DNA from 4 places in the Vibrio sp. PSi01 genome. Region 1 is predicted to be linked to each of the others. Evidence: predicted binding sites of a transcription regulator. Region 1 holds the regulator's gene; each other region holds the start of a gene.

Evidence for each region. The regulator PurR, encoded in region 1, represses purine synthesis genes. The targets are predictions, from matches to a motif close to TNANGNAAACGTTTNCNTNA.
Region 2: purT (formate-dependent phosphoribosylglycinamide formyltransferase) is a predicted target of PurR. The motif match lies at 1,779-1,798, and genes of this name have one in related genera.
Region 3: pyrD (quinone-dependent dihydroorotate dehydrogenase) is a predicted target of PurR. The motif match lies at 2,051-2,070, and genes of this name have one in related genera.
Region 4: glyA (serine hydroxymethyltransferase) is a predicted target of PurR. The motif match lies at 1,844-1,863, and genes of this name have one in related genera.

Annotation. Positions count from the first base shown of each region.
Region 1 covers NZ_JBHNYN010000003.1:362,521-367,102, reverse strand. Annotated here, with positions in the region: gene ACFI6G_RS06965 (alpha/beta fold hydrolase) at 1-282, shown strand, start outside; gene ACFI6G_RS06960 (putative signal transducing protein) at 431-748, opposite strand; gene ACFI6G_RS06955 (TVP38/TMEM64 family protein) at 796-1,476, opposite strand; gene ACFI6G_RS06950 (TfoX/Sxy family DNA transformation protein) at 1,609-2,199, opposite strand; cyclic di-GMP riboswitch class I at 2,327-2,412, opposite strand; gene purR (HTH-type transcriptional repressor PurR) at 2,583-3,587, opposite strand; gene torD (molecular chaperone TorD) at 3,904-4,551, opposite strand.
Region 2 covers NZ_JBHNYN010000001.1:344,783-349,364, reverse strand. Annotated here, with positions in the region: gene ACFI6G_RS01555 (LrgB family protein) at 1-430, shown strand, start outside; gene cdd (cytidine deaminase) at 809-1,696, shown strand; gene purT (formate-dependent phosphoribosylglycinamide formyltransferase) at 1,863-3,038, shown strand; gene ACFI6G_RS01540 (thiopurine S-methyltransferase) at 3,169-3,822, opposite strand; gene ACFI6G_RS01535 (RelA/SpoT domain-containing protein) at 4,147-4,582, shown strand, end outside.
Region 3 covers NZ_JBHNYN010000001.1:647,373-651,954, forward strand. Annotated here, with positions in the region: gene ACFI6G_RS03010 (cell division protein ZapC) at 160-708, opposite strand; gene pyrD (quinone-dependent dihydroorotate dehydrogenase) at 913-1,923, opposite strand; gene ACFI6G_RS03020 (NAD-glutamate dehydrogenase) at 2,231-4,582, opposite strand, start outside.
Region 4 covers NZ_JBHNYN010000005.1:72,182-76,763, forward strand. Annotated here, with positions in the region: gene ACFI6G_RS09405 (hypothetical protein) at 1-32, shown strand, start outside; gene glyA (serine hydroxymethyltransferase) at 538-1,788, opposite strand; gene ACFI6G_RS09415 (YitT family protein) at 2,136-2,738, shown strand; gene treC (alpha,alpha-phosphotrehalase) at 2,921-4,582, opposite strand, start outside.

The DNA.
Region 1 (4,582 bases):
GCTAAAAAACTGTGCCAAAAAGAGTTTAAGCGCTGGTTTATCTTAACGGCAGATGTAAACCCTTTGATGAAGTATTTTAAAGATAGGGAATTACCAATACCGACTCTTTATTTGATGGGCGAACGTGATTACATGTTTATTAAGCCTGTAAAAGAAATGGTGGAAGCACATGAGTCGAGCGAGCTAGTAGAAATTCCGAATTGTGGACACGTATGTAATGTGGAAAATCCTGAAGAGTTTAATCAGCGTTCGATTGCGTTTATTCAAAAGCAAATTCAGTGATTATCACGATTCTTTATCAGAACAGACGCTCGAATAGAATTGAAACAAAAACGGGAAGCTAATTTTAGCTTCCCGTTTTTGTTTGGAGGAGGTATCTGACCGAGTTGTTATATAAGGCCGTTGGAGCCACTTTACCTTTCAAAACCTGCTATTCAGGAGAAGCAGCACCGCACTGCCAACAAGAGCCAAATTGGGCTTCATTGACTTCATGACACTGTCTGCAACGCCACTCTTCATAGATTATAGAATCTTGCTGTTTTTGGTATTCATTGACAATAACACGTGCCTTATTGGCTTGTTCTGGTTCATACAGCCAAACATACGGGTCAGTATCTTCTGTAAAAGGGATTTCTCCTTTCAAACCAAACAAACCCTCACCACGGACCTCACACGCAATATTCTCACTTTCTAGCAATCCACATATGATGTGAGCTTCAGTAGGGTTCGATGCGCTAAAGATTTTCATTGAAATAGAACCTTATTTGGCTATGTGTGTTATCTAATCTATATCCATTATTCAGCTACAGGTGTTGAGCGAAACTTACCCATCAACCATTTAGCAATAATTGGGAATATACCTAGTAATGCAAATGACAACAGCACTGAAGGAGACACGATACCCGAAAGTGAATCTATTTCTGCGAGTTGAGTACCAGCATTTAAGAAAACAGCTGTACCTGGCAACATCCCAATTTGACTCGTAATGTAGTAACGACTTACCGACATCGGCGTTAGACCCATCAACAGGTTGATAAGGAAAAATGGGAATACAGGGATCAGGCGTAGAGAAAATAAGTAAAATGCCCCGTCTTTTTCGACACCTTTATTCATGGTCGCCAATTTGTCGCCGAATTTGGTTTGAATCCAGTCACGTAACAAATAGCGGCTACTCAAAAAGGCGATAGTTGCACCGATTGCACTGGCGAATGACACCAATAACAAACTATTCCAAAAACCAAAGAGCGCAGCACCCAATAGGGTCACAACAGCAGCTCCTGGAATCGAGAAAGCGGTAATCATGACGTAAGCTGCGAAATAAATAGCAGCCGCGGCGATAAAATTACTGTCAATGTATTCATTCAAAACGGCTTGCTGAGCCTTGGCATTCTCAAGTGTGAGGTATTGGCCAAAGTTGACGCCTAGTAAGACAATCGTTATTACCAACACAATACCCAATATCATTTTCTTACTCATTGATACTTCCTCTAAATTTTCAATGCATACCGATAGTATAGATAGACAGGTAAAGCTTAGATTAACTTTCAACAGATATAAAAAAAAGCCGCATAAATGCGGCTTAGTTATGTGTAGTTTTAACTGATAATGTTAATTTACGCGACTGATAAGCTCTTCGCGACGCTGCTGCGGTATAACAGACCAATGTGTACCATTAATCGCACCTTCTAGCGCCCAAAGTAACTCGATACTGACAGAGGACGCGTGAGATTCCTTGATGGCGTTAAACGCGTTTACAGAGCCAGATTCATATAAACGTTCTACGGAATCTATCCCAGCCTTTTTCAACATGCGCTCGGTAGCAAGTCGAAGGTTAGGAAGGTCTTTTAATCGAGTTGGTTTAGCAGAAGACTGTTCAGCTTTTTCATCTTTAGCAAAACCCAAAGACGTAGTCGCAAGCTGCAAGATTTTTTCTTGATCCTGCCACAGGCCTTCAGGCAAAGCGAAATATTTAGTAACAACAGGGAAGCCACGTTTTTTGTAAACGTAAGGTTGAAACCCTTGTTGTTCAAATTGTTTTGTTGTGCATTTGTCCGCTCGTATATGCAACTGGTCATTTACAACCAGAGCAAACATCGTGTCATCGGCAAAAAGACCGAAGCCACCAAACATTGAACGTGATTTTATTTTTCCTAGGGACTCAAATAACTTCATTGAGTCCTTTAGTATCGGTTTATCCATGTTATTTATCTCGGTGTATTTGAACTACGCCACCAAATAAGCAGGTCCGAGAGATTAGCAAAATGTTGCAACTAAATTGTCAATAAGCCGTAAATTACTAAATTATTAGTAACCACTGCATTTTGCCATCGGTAACCCCGCTACCATACCAACGAGTGGTTTAGGCCGGAAGCTTTGCGTCTCACTCTTTCGAGTGGTTTGCCCTGTGCGTGACTGATTAAATAGAATAAAGTTTTTGTTGAATGAAGCTCACACTTGTTATTTCAAAATGTGATATTGCTTCAATTAATGATCTTGCTGTTATGATACCAGGTTCATTAATGTTGTTGATAAAAAAAGCGCACCTAAAGGTGCGCTTGATTAGAATAAACTGAATTTATCAATTAATTTAACGTTTTAACTGTACTTCGTTCAACAATTTCAGGGTGCATTTCGAAAACGCGTTTTTCATGATCTTTATCTTTGATGCGTTCTAACAAAATTTCGAATGCATTTTTACCAACACGACGCTTCGGTTGGTGAACCGTGGTCAATGGTGGGGAGAAATATTCAGCGAGTTCGATGTTATCGTAACCAATAACTGATATATCTTCAGGAATGCGAATTCCTTTTTCTTGTAATCGACTCATCAAACCTAGTGCCATGGTGTCGTTGAAACAGAACACTGCCGTTGGGCGATCTTTCATCTCAACAATCTTATCTGCTGCTATAACAGCAGTATCACATTCAAAGTTACCTTCAATGATCAAGCGTTCGTCAGTGGCAATATTAGCTTCGTCAAATGCACGTTTGTATCCTGCGATACGTTCAACACAGGCTGCTTTATCTAAGTGGCCACTTAAACAAGCAATCTTAGAGTGACCGCGTTCAATAAGGTACTTGGTCGCTAGGTAGCCACCTTCTTCAGAGTTATCAATGATCTTGTCGGCTTGAGAGCTCTCAGGACCCCAGTCCATCACTACTTTAGGAATGTCAGCGTGACGGTCTAACATTTCTCTTAGTTCTTCAGTTAGGTCTGAACACATAACCAAGATGCCATCTACACGCTTCTCTGCAAGCATTCGAATGTAATCACGTTGCTTCTCATAAATACCGCCTGTGTTACACAAAATCAAAGTGTAGCCTTGACGGTAGCAGTAGCTCTCTACGCCATCGATAACCTCAGAGAAGAATAGGTTGGTTGACTGAGTTACTAGCATGCCGATAGTGCGTGTTGTATTACATTTCAAACTACGAGCAACAGCACTCGGTGCATAGTTTAGTTCGTCTACGGCTTTGTTTACTTTTTCTTGAGTCGCTTCTGCGACAAAACGTGTTTTGTTGATTACGTGAGAAACGGTTGTTGTTGATACGCCTGCTAAGCGAGCGACATCTTTTATAGTGGCCATGGTTTTATCCTATTAGAAGCTACTTTCCCAAAGTACGGAATAAAGTAGCCGTTAAGCTACTTAACTAAGAGCTTAAATTTGTAGGGCTCTTTGGGTACTAAAGTGCTAAAAAACAAAAAACCGCTATTGAGCGGCTTGTCTTAACACCGAAATGCTTTGAACTTAAATAAGCTTAGCATTTCGTGAATGTTTCATATTTTATCGTTTGCGGTCACAATTTTAGACTGACTAGAAATTACTCGCAATATAATTCACCCAGAAATCCGGGTGAATTGTCACATTCTACTGAATTTATTTACCTAGTCGTTGGGCGAACTTATTCACCAGCTAAATATTGAGTGTCTAAATTGCAAAATGCGAGTAGCAAAGACGAGACCGAAGCGTAGAAACCAAACTGGTCAACGTCATGACATTTCACATTAAACTTTGGCAACCAAGTAAGTAGTTGCTGATCGATAAACTGCTGTTGAATGACGAACGATTTCTCTAATTCTTCTTCAAGCTCAGTTTCATTTGAACGGATGATTAGATTGCCAAGGAAGTCGAGTTCGATAGCAATGTGATCTGCAGGTTCTTTTAAGTCTTGGTTCACGATTAAGTTGTGCTTAGCCATGATGTCTTCCATGTCTTTAGCTGGCTTATCGTTTAATAGACCTGTTTCGCCGATGTACATTGAAGCGTAAGGTAAAGCACCATGTTTGTCTGTCTTCAAGAAAAGGTCGCAGAAGTCAGCAGACAGTTCCAGTTGGGCATCTTCACGTGTTTGTAGACGGTTCAATGCGTCTACAAGCTTATCAATCGAAGGCTTTAGAGCTTCATTCGAACCTAAACCAGAAAGGAAAGAACGAATTTCAACAGAGTGGTAGTGATCGAGTTCTTCTTGAGTGAGCTCTTTGGCGAATAAGCTTGATAACCACCAGTAAATTTCTGCTCTTTGCTCGTTGAATGCTTTCGTATCTTTCATTTCATAGATCCTGATTTAGTCTTGTGATGTT
Region 2 (4,582 bases), on a different contig from region 1:
TATCATCACATTTGCTTGCACGCTAGGCAGTGTAATGTCGATGACCACTACCGCATTGATCGCCGTGGCTTTTAAAGCGGATTTAAGTTTGATCGCGAGTTTGTTGGGTAAGTCGGTCACCACACCGATCGCAATGGAGGTCTCAAGCCATTTAGGCGGCGAAGCTGCAATTGCAGCAATTCTGGTATTGATTGTCGGTTTGTTCGGGGCAATCTTTGCTTACCCTATCTACAATTTGATCGGTATCAAGAGCCCTATCGCACGAGGTTTAACCATGGGCACAGTATCGCATGCGTTGGGAACGGCAACTTGCGCTGAAAAGAATCCACAAGATGCTGCATTCAGTTCACTAGCTTTAGTACTTTGTGGCGTCATTACCTCGATTATTGCACCGACCATATTTTCTATCGTGGTTTGGATCTATGCTTAAGCTAGTAACTAAAAGCTAACGTTAATGATCTACAACTTCAGTTAATGGCTACAGCTCAAGCTAATAGATTCATAGATTCATAGATTGGGACTTAAGCTTTAAAAACATCCAATAAGCCCAAGCGAAACTCTGAGCATTTCAGTGTCTGTTTGGGCTTTTTGTTCTCATTTGTTCAGCAATTTTTAGCTAAACATACCCCGATTTCAGACAACAAATGAGAGATCAAGGGTAGTTTTTGTCCTTGCAATCGATTTCATCTGTGACCTCACTCTAATTATGCAAGCCAATGTAACAACAACAGCACAATGGTGATCACTATCACAGAAAAATCCTGAGTATTGCATAAAATTAAAGCCTAAGGTCAATTAAGGATTCAACATGAACAGTCGTATTACCCTGGCGCTGGAAAGTGCTCCAACATCAATAAAAGCGCTTTTGAGTGACATCGTATTAGCAGACAACTTTGACGCCACTATCTCTAAAGAGCAGTTTCAAAGCTTACTGGATGCAAGCGGCCTTTCTGATAAAGAAGCTCGCCTAGCTTTACTGCCAATCGCAGCAGCATACTCTTATGCGCCACTTTCTGACTTCTATGTTGGTGCCATCGTGCGTGGCCTATCTGGTCGCCTGTACTTCGGTGCAAACTTGGAAATTGCAGGTGCACAACTTGGTCAAACAGTTCATGCTGAACAATCAGCCATCAGCCACGCTTGGATGAAGGGTGAAGAAGGCCTTTCTGATATCACGATCAACTTCAGCCCTTGTGGTCACTGTCGCCAATTCATGAACGAACTGACAACGGCAAAAGAACTTAAAGTTCAATTACCACAGCGTGATGAAATGTCACTGCAAGAATACCTACCTGACTCTTTCGGCCCTGCTGATTTGGGCATCACAACTGGCCTAATGACTAAGCTGGATCACCAGTACACATCAGAAGAAACGAGCCCTGTTGTGGTAAGCGCACTAACAGCATTAAACCGTAGCCATGCTCCCTACACAAAGAACCTAAGTGGCGTCTCGCTACAACTGACAACAGGTGAAATCTTTACAGGTGCATACGCAGAAAACGCGGCATTCAACCCTAGCCTACCGCCATTACAAGTCGCGCTTGTTCAACTTAAACTGGCTGGCTTCGATTTCGAGCAGATCGAAAACGCTGCCTTAGTTGAAATTGCCGATGGTAGCATCAGTCACCTAGCCGATACTCAGTCTACGTTAGAGGCGATTAACCCTGACATTCCAGTTACTTACTTAGCAATCTAAGTACATCTGGTTAACAATATTTTAAATAAGCAGCCCTATTTTATAGAGCTGCTTTTTTTATACTTCAAATTCATGCGACAACCCGCGCAAACGTTTGCTTTTATCCTTTAAATAAGTATGATCACCCCGTTTAAATCAATCGTTCAAAAGATCGGAAGGAATTTCTATGTTTGGTACCGCTACTCGTGAAAATGCTACTCGTGTACTTCTATTAGGTTCAGGTGAACTGGGTAAAGAAGTTGCTATCGAGTGCCAACGTTTAGGTTTGGAAGTTATTGCATGTGACCGTTACGCTGATGCACCGGCTATGCAAGTTGCACATCGTAGCCATGTATTAGACATGTTGGACAGCGATGCACTGCAAGCTGTCATTGAACTAGAAAAACCAGATTATGTGGTTCCAGAAATCGAAGCTATTGCCACCAGCAAGCTGGTAGAGATGGAAGCGCAAGGCCTAAATGTCGTTCCCACAGCGAACGCGACTAAGTTGACGATGAACCGAGAAGGTATCCGTCGTCTAGCGGCTGAAGAGTTAAAACTGAGCACATCTCCATATCGCTTCGCGGACACATTTGAAGATTTCTCAGCAGCGGTAGAATTCGTAGGTATGCCTTGTGTGGTTAAGCCTGTTATGAGTTCATCAGGCAAAGGCCAAAGCGTTATTAAAACACAAGACGATATTCAAAAGTCTTGGGATTACGCACAAGAAGGTGGTCGCACTGGCGCTGGTCGTGTGATCGTTGAAGGCTTTATCGATTTTGATTACGAAATCACGCTGCTGACTGTTCGTGCTGTTGATGGTGTTCATTTCTGCGCGCCTATCGGTCACCGCCAAGAAGACGGTGATTACCGTGAATCATGGCAACCGCAATTAATGTCAGACAACGCACTAAAAGCGGCGCAATACACTGCAGAGCAAGTCGTTAACGCACTGGGCGGTCACGGTATCTTTGGTGTGGAACTGTTCGTTAAAGGCGACCATGTTATCTTCAACGAAGTATCCCCTCGCCCACACGATACTGGCTTAGTGACTTTAATGTCTCAAGATTCCTCTGAATTCGCGCTACACGTTCGCGCATTTACTGGCATGCCGATTAAGTCAATTACTCAATATGGTCCGTGTGCATCTGCCGTTATCTTAGGCCAAGGCACTTCAAACAACATTCGTTTCGAAGGTCTTACAGAGGCGCTAGACGCACCACAAACGCAAGTTCGTTTGTTTGGTAAGCCTGACATCGATGGTCGCCGTCGTCTAGGTGTGGCGTTGACTCGTCGTAAGAGCACTGAAACAGCGATTGAAGATGCTATTGAGAGTGCTTCAAAAGTAAAAGTGATTTACTAGACAGCTATTTAATTCTCAACAATCACAACTTCAAATCTGAACAATAAAAAAGACGGGCTACTAAGCCCGTCTTTTTGTTGGTATCATTTTTTATATTGAAATAGTTTTTTCACTTGAGAGCTAGTTGAGTTTAAGATTCAGACTCAATCAAATACACTTCTTCACTAAATCGAGATAAGCCTTTCTTGGCAATCTTAGGATGTTCATCGTCTGCGATATCTTGATTCAACAGTGTGATCTTATAACCTGAGAACAACTGTTCGATCTCTAACTTAGGTACGCTAAACGGAGGTCCTGCCATCTCGTTCTGAGCGTAATCTAATGTCACAAGTAAGATCTTGCCGCCCGGCTTTAACCGTTGCTTCAAGCACTCTACATACTGCACACGCATGTCAGCAGGTAAAGCTACCAAAGAGGCACGATCATAGATAATGTCTACAGGCTGAATCGGTGCTGAGAAATAATCACCCGTATAAATATTAAGTTCATCGAATTGATAAAGCTCATGCTGACCACTAATTTGAGTCACAGTCGGCGTGTAAAGATGCTCTGCAAAAAATGCGCGAACCGCAATCTGGCTTAATTCGACACCTTGAACATCTTCATGCTTCGTCGCTAACCAAATCAGATCTTCACTCTTACCACATAGAGGCACGAACACACTCTTCTCGTAGCTAGGTTCCGTCTTTTCCCAAAATTCAATCAGAAGTGGGTTTACATCTTCAAGGTGGAAGCCTATTTGGTTGGCTGCCCATTTATTGTGCCAAAATTCAGGATTATTCATCTTTCGTTCATGTTAAACAGTCATAATGCAAGGGTACAGTATAGAGAGGTAAGAGCAACCTTACCTTGGTTTAAAGTTCATCGTTGGTCTCACTAAAAGTTAAACACTGGCTGAGTTCAAAATTCTTAAAACCGAGGAACAAATGCTTGAATTATTTGTCTATATGTTCACATTTTAAAGCAATATTAAACGTTAGAGTTGGTTTCTGCCTTAGCTAGCCCCATTTAATATATAGTGAGTTTAGTTAAGCTATTTTTACTCTTATGCGTTACTGGTTACCCCCTTTGACTACCCGTTTTTGTAACCTTGTATTTTGGAGTTTGAATGAGTGTATTTCTCCGTACAACGGCCCTAATGCTTTTAGTATTGAGCCGAGCGCCTGCATTCGCAGCAGCACCTGTTTCAACAAGTTCAACCGATCAAACGCGCACACCTGCGCAAAATCAAGTATCGTCAAACGTATTCCGTCACAGCCTAAGCGGCCTATACGGTATCAAAGCATTCGACTCGCGTCCGACTCAGCCCTACACCGACTTCGACATTCTGTACAGCAAAGCACACCAAGGCCAAGCCGAGCTAGAAACTATTTGTAAAAGTACTGCCCTACTAACGAATTCTGAGGCGCTATTTTCTGGCGTTAAATCTCAAGCTCGTGCGGAAGAGAAAATCGAATTGGAACTGGATGGCGACGTCACAAGAATTACCGACTTAGCTCGTGCCACTATCATCGCAAACGATGTAGAGAGCTTGGTTGAAGTCT
Region 3 (4,582 bases), on a different contig from region 1:
AATAGTCGAGTGTTCACTATTTAAATGGATAACAGGTGATGTATTTATCAGAATGAGGTTTTTTAGGCACAAAAAAATCGGCTATTAAGCCGATTCTGAGGAAGGTTTTGTGAATTGTGCGCTGTAATATGTGCTAGAAATAATGCTCTAGATTGGAGCTTAACCGACCATCGCTATGTGGCCGTGATGAAGAATAGCGTTCGCGTTTACCATTCTGTCATGCATCACCTTAATAGAGTCACCAAATCGAAGTCCTTTTGAAGGGGTAAGTAAGAACTCTTCTAGGTCTACAAAAGCACATAGGCTCGCACACTCTCCCACTTCTAGTACGATGAAGTAACCTAAGCTATGCTCGTTACTCATTTGTACTATGTCCCCTTCTTGAGGGTGTTCATGGCCTGTACCTTGTGAGTCGAAAAACCAACTCTTAGGCTGCACAGGCTTGTGGAAGCGCTTTGCTGCCACACAATAAAGTGCAAGTTCAGCTTGACGAGGCTCAGACAGTTCTAAGCCAGAAATTTGTTCTTTGAAGGTTTGGTATGAGGATGCGTCATCAACGGTGAATTCATTATCTCTAAACGCGCAGTCCACCAGCTTATTGCGGACCAGATTCGTTTTGAAAATCATATCCTCTCCGAGGCTTAGCATTAATGAACATTGCTGCTCATCGTAATACCAATTCCATGTATCGCTAGGTTTAAGCATCATTTCGTCTCACACTGTTGAACCATTCCATTAGGTAAAACGCAAAATTACCTTCAATTACAGTAATTTTACTGAGCAATAGGCAAAAAAAAAGAGGAAATGAATTCCTCTTTCTTATCGCTTTTCTCTACAACTCATTGAGTTACAGTGTCTCTTTTAGTAAGACGATACCGGATTATAGCCTTTGACTACGATCGATTTTACGAACTATAGATTTTTGACAATATCGCCTACAAGACCTGGGCCTTTATAGATAAAGCCAGAATAAACTTGGACAAGTTTAGCACCTGCCATCATTTTCTCTTTTGCTGCGACATAAGAGTCAATGCCACCTACCCCAATGATCGGCAGTTTGTCACCAAGTTCTTCGTGAAGTTTACGAACCACTTCTGTACTACGAGATTGAACTGGACGCCCACTAAGGCCACCCGCTTCATCGCAATGCTTCATGCCTTCAACAATTGAACGATCCAACGTCGTGTTGGTTGCGATCACACCATCAATCTCATTTTTGACCAATGATTCACAAATTTGTTTAATCTCGTCGTCGCTTAGATCCGGAGCAATCTTAAGAGCAAGAGGAACATACTTGCCATGCTTCTCCTCCAGTTCAGATTGTTTCGCTTTAAGTTCAGACAACAGATCGTCTAGAGCTTCACCGTATTGCAGAGAACGAAGTCCAGGAGTATTTGGTGAAGAGATATTCACAGCAATGTAACCCGCGTATTGATATACCTTCTCCATACAAATCAGGTAATCTTCTGCGCCCTTTTCAATTGGTGTGTCTTTGTTCTTGCCGATATTGATACCTAAGATGCCGTCGTAGTTTGACTTCTTAACGTTATCAATCAGATTGTCGACGCCTAGGTTATTGAAGCCCATGCGGTTGATGATACCTTCAGCCTCAACAAGACGGAATAAACGAGGTTTGTCGTTACCCGCTTGTGGACGAGGAGTAACAGTCCCGACTTCAACGAAACCAAAACCCATTGCGCCAAATGCATCAATACATTCGCCGTTTTTATCTAGGCCAGCAGCAAGGCCAACTGGGTTTTTAAAAGTAAGACCCATGCATTCTACAGGTCGGTGAGGTAACTGTTGGCGATACAAAAGATCAATAGGTGTGCCTGTGAAGCGTTTGAAATTTTGAATTGCAAGATCATGTGCCTTTTCGGCATCAAGTTGGAAAAAGCCAGTTCTGGCTAGACGGTAAAGCATTGTGCCTCCGATAGAAAAAAGCCCCGTGTAAACGGGGCGATATTATTTACTTATTTACTCAACTATTCAATCTATTACTGTCTGTAGGGGTAAGATAATCGAGTTTGTTAGCGAATGAGGTTCTTTATTAAGCAAACGATACCGTTTCTATAAACACTCGCTGAGTTTGAGTATCATTCACCCTACTACTTCACTTTGTTCCCTTTAACCTAAGCATAATCACTCAATCAAATGAGTAGTTCGACTTTTCCAAACAAAAAAGGCAGGCCTTATGGCCTGCCTTTGTATTATCGTCTTTATCTAATCGCTAATCTTTAGACATGCAATTAAGATTTAACAGCATCAATTCACGCAATGCCACTGAGAACTTAGCAAACTCGTGAACCGAACCTACTTTGAATTCGTTCAAGATACTTTCCCAGCGATGTAGAGAAACAGAGTTATTTTCCATCCAATCATCAAGCGCTTTAATCACATCGATGTCCGAAGCACAACCACAGTTGAGTACTTGGCCAGTTAACTGACGTTGTTGCCAATCCAGATCTTCTCTGAATGCTGCACGCGCCAGTGCTTGCCAGTTGTTGTCTACAGCTTGGCCATTGATTTGCTTCAAGAACCAGTGCAATGACAAACGGTCGCCAAGGTTGAAGTAAAGCTTAGACGCTTGTTGTACTGTTTTACCGGTTTCACGAGCTACTGTGGATATATCCAGCGCTGAGTATAAGCTAGACAAACGTGCGACTGAATTAGCCAGTTCTGCATTCACGCCCTGGTCAATCCACACTTGAGCCATTGCTTGATGCTCTTCTACTTCTGAAGCCACAAGATTTTCATCCAGATTCTCAGTTATCGTAACTACATCACCTTGGTATAACTCAATCAATGCATTCACCGATTGCTTACCTGTACGATTTCTTAGCAACCAACGAGCGAGTCGACGAAGAGTACGGCGTACATGGTAAAGCAACTCGTATTGAGCTTCAGAGCTTGAGATGTTATCGAGTTCACGAATACTCTTAAGCACCTGACCTAAACCGTAGATTTCGCGAGATGCTGCGTAAGCATTAGCGATATCTACAATATTTGCGCCCGTCTCTTCTTGCAAGCGAGTCACAAAATTGCATCCCATTTCGTTAACCATTTGGTTAGCGAGTGCAGTCGCAATGATTTCTGCACGCAATGGATGGTTATCCATATGCTGAGAGTAGTTACGACGTAACGCAGTTGGAAAGTATTGCATCAACTGTCGAGCATGGAACTCATCATTCGCAATATCATCACTCACAAGATCTTCTTTAAGTACCATTTTACCGTAAGCAACAAGTACAGAAAGCTCTGGTCTTGTTAGGCCTTGACCCTGCTTTTCGCGCTCAAGCAATGTTTCGTCATCTGGGATATATTCCAAACCACGATCCAAGTACCCTGCTTTTTCCATTGTGTGAATAAAGCGGATTTGCTCTTTGACTAAGCCAACACCTTGGTGCTCAGTAACCGAAATAGATTCGGCTTGGCAGTATGCGTCGTCTAGTACGATTTCGCCTACTTCGTCTTCCATAGACTCAAGAACTTGGTTACGTTGTTTGACGGTTAGATCACCATTAGACACCAAACCATTCAAGAAGATCTTAATGTTAACTTCGTTATCCGAGCAGTCTACACCACCAACGTTATCAACGAAGTCAGTATTAACTCGACCGCCCGTTAGAGCGTATTCAATACGACCCAATTGAGTCATACCCAAGTTCCCACCTTCGCCAACAACCTTGGCCTTTAGGTCGCGACCATCGATACGTAGAACGTCATTTGCACGGTCACCTACATCAGTATGAGTCTCGCTTGAAGACTTAACATAAGTACCAATACCACCGTTCCAAAGTAGATCAACGTTCATAGACAGGATCGCTTTGATCAAGTCATTTGGTGCCATTGATGCTTTCTTCGTGCCCAGCATTTTCTGTATTTCAGGTGTCAGAGAGATAGACTTCGCTCGGCGAGAGAAGATGCCACCACCTTGAGAAATCAGGTCTTTATTATAATCTTCCCAGCTTGAGCGAGGTAGATTAAATAGACGATCACGCTCTACCCAGCTTGACGCTGATTCTGGGTTAGGATCAATGAAGATGTGCATGTGGTTAAACGCAGCTTGTAAACGGATGTGCTTAGATAACAGCATGCCGTTACCAAACACGTCACCAGCCATATCACCAACACCTATCGCAGTGAAGTCTGTGGTTTGACAGTTAATACCCATCTCACGGAAGTGACGCTTAACCGATTCCCAACCACCTTTTGCTGTAATCCCCATGGCTTTATGGTCATAACCATTAGAACCACCCGATGCAAACGCGTCTCCTAGCCAGAAGTTGTACTCTGCAGCAACTGAGTTAGCCAGATCTGAGAATGTCGCGGTACCTTTATCCGCAGCAACAACTAAATATGGATCGTCTTCATCATGACGAACGACGCTCTTAGGTGGGATAACCTCACCCTCGATGATGTTGTCTGATACGTCGAGTAATGCACGGATGAAGCGCTTATAACAACGTTGACCTTCAGCGAAGATTTCATCACGGCCAGACATCATATGCTGACGCTTACAAACGAAACCACCTTTTGCACCAACGGGCACAATCACCGTATTCTTAACTTGCTGTGCTTT
Region 4 (4,582 bases), on a different contig from region 1:
AATCAGGCACTTTACTGAGCATCAAAAAGTAAATCCGAGACCAACAAACAACAAACAACAAAGGGTTGATGTACGAACATCAGCCCTTTTTAGTACCTGCCATTGATTCCCCAGATAACTAACCTTCAAATACAAAAAAGGCCCCACAAGGGACCTTTAATACCGTCAATCTATTTTCAAAGTAGTTGTTTGAAATTCTAGAAGAGCATGCGGAGCTTACGGATGTAAATGAGCATACTCGACAACGGCTTTATTACTTTCGAATACAAAAAAGGCCCCTAACAAGGAGCCTCTAATATCAATATTTTTCAAAGTAGTTGTTTGAAATTCTAGGAGAGCACGCGGAGCTTACGGATGTAAGTGAGCATACTCGACAACGGCTTTATTACTTACGAATACAAAAAAGGCCCCTAACAAGGAGCCTCTAATATCAATATTTTTCAAAGTAGTTGTTTGAAATTCTAGGAGAGCACGCGGAGCTTACGGATGTAAGTGAGCATGCTCGACAACGAAGTTCAAATTACTACGAAGAAAAAATTAAGCGTAAACCGGTAGACGCTTACAGATCTCTAATACTTTCGCTTTAGTTGCTTCGATAACAGACTCATCGCCCATGTTATCAAGGATGTCACACATCCAGCCAGCAAGAGCTTTCGCGTCTGCTTCTGAGAAACCGCGACGAGTGATAGAAGGAGAACCGATACGGATACCAGACGTAACGAACGGGCTACGTGGATCGTTTGGTACTGAGTTCTTGTTAACTGTAATGTTAGCTGAACCTAGTGCTGCGTCTGCTTCTTTACCTGTGATGTCTTTGTCGATAAGGTCAACTAGGAACAGGTGGTTCTCTGTAGAACCTGAAACGATGTTGTAACCGCGTGCTAGGAATTCAGCAACCATTGCTTTTGCGTTAGCAACAACGCGAGCTTGGTATTCTTTGAACTCTGGCTCTAGTGCTTCTTTGAACGCTACTGCTTTACCAGCGATAACGTGCATTAAAGGACCACCTTGGCCGCCAGGGAATACTGCTGAGTTTAGCTTTTTGTAAAGATCTTCGCCTTCGTTAGAAAGGATAAGACCACCACGAGGACCAGCAAGCGTTTTGTGCGTTGTTGTTGTAACAACGTGAGCGTGTGGAACTGGGTTTGGATAAACACCGGCAGCGATTAGACCCGCAACGTGAGCCATATCTACGAAGAAGTAAGCACCTACTTTGTCAGCGATTTCACGCATGCGCGCCCAATCACAAACTTGAGAATAAGCTGAGAAACCACCGATGATCATCTTAGGTTTGTGCTCGATTGCGAGAGCTTCCATCTCTTCGTAATCGATTTGGCCAGCTTCATCAATACCGTAAGGGATGATGTTGTAAAGCTTACCAGAGAAGTTTACTGGAGAACCGTGCGTTAGGTGACCACCGTGCGCTAGGCTCATACCTAGAACGGTATCGCCAGCATTCAATAGCGCCATGTATACAGCGTTGTTAGCTTGAGAACCTGAGTGAGGTTGTACGTTCGCGTATTGAGCGCCAAAAAGTTCACATGCACGTTCGATTGCTAGAGTTTCAACTTTATCTACGAACTCACAACCGCCGTAGTAACGCTTACCAGGGTAGCCTTCAGCGTATTTGTTTGTAAGTTGAGAACCTTGAGCTTCCATTACACGTGGGCTTGTGTAGTTTTCTGAAGCGATAAGTTCGATGTGCTCTTCCTGACGAAGAGTTTCTTCTTGGATAGCTGCGAATAGGTCCGCATCGTAATCAGCAATGTTCATGTCACGCTTAAGCATCTGTATCTCCTGACTCAGATTGTACTGAAAGTTTCAAAAAAACCACACAACGACCGAAAGCAAACGTTTCCGTCACCGTTTTGATGTGACGCATTCTACATAATTTGATCTAGGTCATAAAGAGCTAATTGCAATTTTATCATGCAGTTTTTTCATAATCACAAATAAGATTCATCATGGTTATTAAGCTTATCCAACCAAAGATGACGCTTACTGTCAATTTTACGCTTTACACCCTGTAAAACGCAGATTACATAGGTTTACCTTAATTTTGCACCTCAAGCTACCGAAAGCTAAGGTTTTTATCTACTATGCACGCCTTTATTGGTTAGGTAATTATAAAAACGATGGAAAAACACTCACGTAAAGAAGATTGGGTAGCGATTCTTACTGGCACGTTTTTAGTGGCGTTAGGCGTATTCTTTTTACAATCAGCAAACCTGCTTACCGGTGGTACTACAGGCTTGGCTCTGCTTTTGAGTCAATTTACGCCGGTAACCTTTGGTATTTTGTACTTTATTGCTAATTGTCCATTCTACTTATTAGCATGGAAACGATTTGGCCGTCACTTTGCGATTAGCAGTGCCATCTCAGGCGCTTTAGTGTCTGTATTTGCCGATCATTTATATCTAGTGATTTCATTAGACGTACATAATGAAATTTACTGTGCCGTCGCTGGCGGCTTATTAATGGGCTTAGGCATGTTGATTTTGTTTCGTCATCGCTCAAGCTTGGGTGGCTTCAACGTATTATGTTTGTTCATCCAAGACCGCTACGGTATCTCAGTAGGCAAAACCCAAATGGCCATTGATGCCTGTATTCTGTTTGCATCCTTCTTCTTCGTATCGCCTTGGGTAATTACAGTATCTGTATTAGGCACAGCGGTATTGAACATTGTATTAGCCATGAACCATAAGCCAACTCGCTACTCAGTGAACTACGCGTCTTAACTCTTATAACTTGCTCTACGTTGCTAATACCTGATGCTTTCGATTCTAAACTATTTAGGCAGAGACACTATAATCAATACATCACTAAAACAAAAAGGCTTTGGGGAGCACTCCAAAGCCTTTGTTGAAACCTAGATCTCTAGGGGGAACGGAGAATTAGGTTAATTGAAATCGTAACGAGACTAAGCTTCGATCAAGAGGATACGCGTCTCGTAAGGTCGCAGCACTTGATGATGAGACGCAGCTAAACTCTCGCTTACTTGATAATTAGACAACAAGCTTTCAGCCTTCAGCATCTCAAAACGTTCAGGTAAAACACACTCCGCCTCTTCACCATAATAGTTATTAAGACAAACCAAAGTCTGACTATCGCTTTCACGTACATATGCAAAAATAGATGGATGCTCAGGCAATAAATCTTGATAGCTACCACCCGTAATCACTGGTACTTGTTTACGCAACTCAATCAAACTCTTGTAGAAGTAAAATACAGAGTCTTTATCTTCCAATGCTTGTTCGGCGTTGATCTCAATGTAGTTATTCGCAACATCAAGCCATGGCTGAGCTTGTGAAAATCCTGCGTAAGTTTTATCGTTCCATTGCATTGGCGTACGAGAGTTATCACGAGATTTCTGCGCTAAGATCGCCATCATATCTTCATGAGCCACACCATCACGATTAACCATGATATCGTACATATTAGTACTCTCGACATCACGATACTGGCTAATTTCAGTATAGCCAGGGTTGGTCATACCAATCTCTTCACCTTGATAGATATACGGTGTGCCTTGCATCATGTGGACTGACGCAGCAAGCATCTTGGCTGATTCAACGCGATATTGCTGGTCGTTACCCAAGCGGCTCACGACTCTTGGTTGATCGTGGTTACACCAGAATAGTGCGCCCCAACCTTTGCCGTTCAAACCGGTTTGCCAGTGATTGAAGATCGACTTGAGCTGTAAGAAATCAAACGGTGCATTAGTCCACTTCTCACCATTGGTGTAATCGACCTTAAGGTGGTGGAAGTTAAACACCATTGATAGCTCGCTGTTATCAACATTTGAATATTGCTGACAATGTTCCAACGTGGTTGAAGACATCTCGCCGACGGTCACGCTGCCGTATTTCTGGAATACCGCTTCGCTGATCTCTTTCAGGTATTCGTGCACACGTGGACCATCAGTGTAAAAACGACGACCATCACCGATATCATCGTTAGGGAAGTCTTGCTGTTTAGAAATCAGGTTGATCACATCCAAGCGGAAGCCATCAACGCCCTTCTCAGCCCAGAAGCTGATGACGTCTTTCACTTCTTCGCGTACAACCGGGTTCTCCCAGTTAAGGTCGGCCTGCTCTTTCGCGAATAGGTGTAGGAAATACTGCCCCGTCGCTTCATCCATTTCCCATGCATTACCACCGAACTTAGACTGCCAGTTGGTTGGTGCTTGACCGTTTACAGGATCTTTCCAGATGTAGTAGTCGCGGTATGGGCTGTTTTTGTCACCCAGTGCCGACTGAAACCATGCGTGCTCTGTAGAGGTGTGGTTTACAACGATATCCATCACGATACGAATACCACGTTGGTGCGCTTCAGCCAGCAATAAGTCGAAGTCTTCCATGGTGCCGAATTGCGGGTTAATCGCGTAGTAATCTGAAATATCGTAGCCGTTATCGATCATTGGGGATGCGTAAACTGGGGTTAACCAAATTGCATCCACATTTAAGTGTTTAAGATAATCCAGTTTTGAAATGATCCCTTTGATATCGCCAGTACCTTTACTGCCACTATCACAAAAGCTCTTTGGGTAGATTTGATAGATGGTTGCGGTTTTCCACCAACT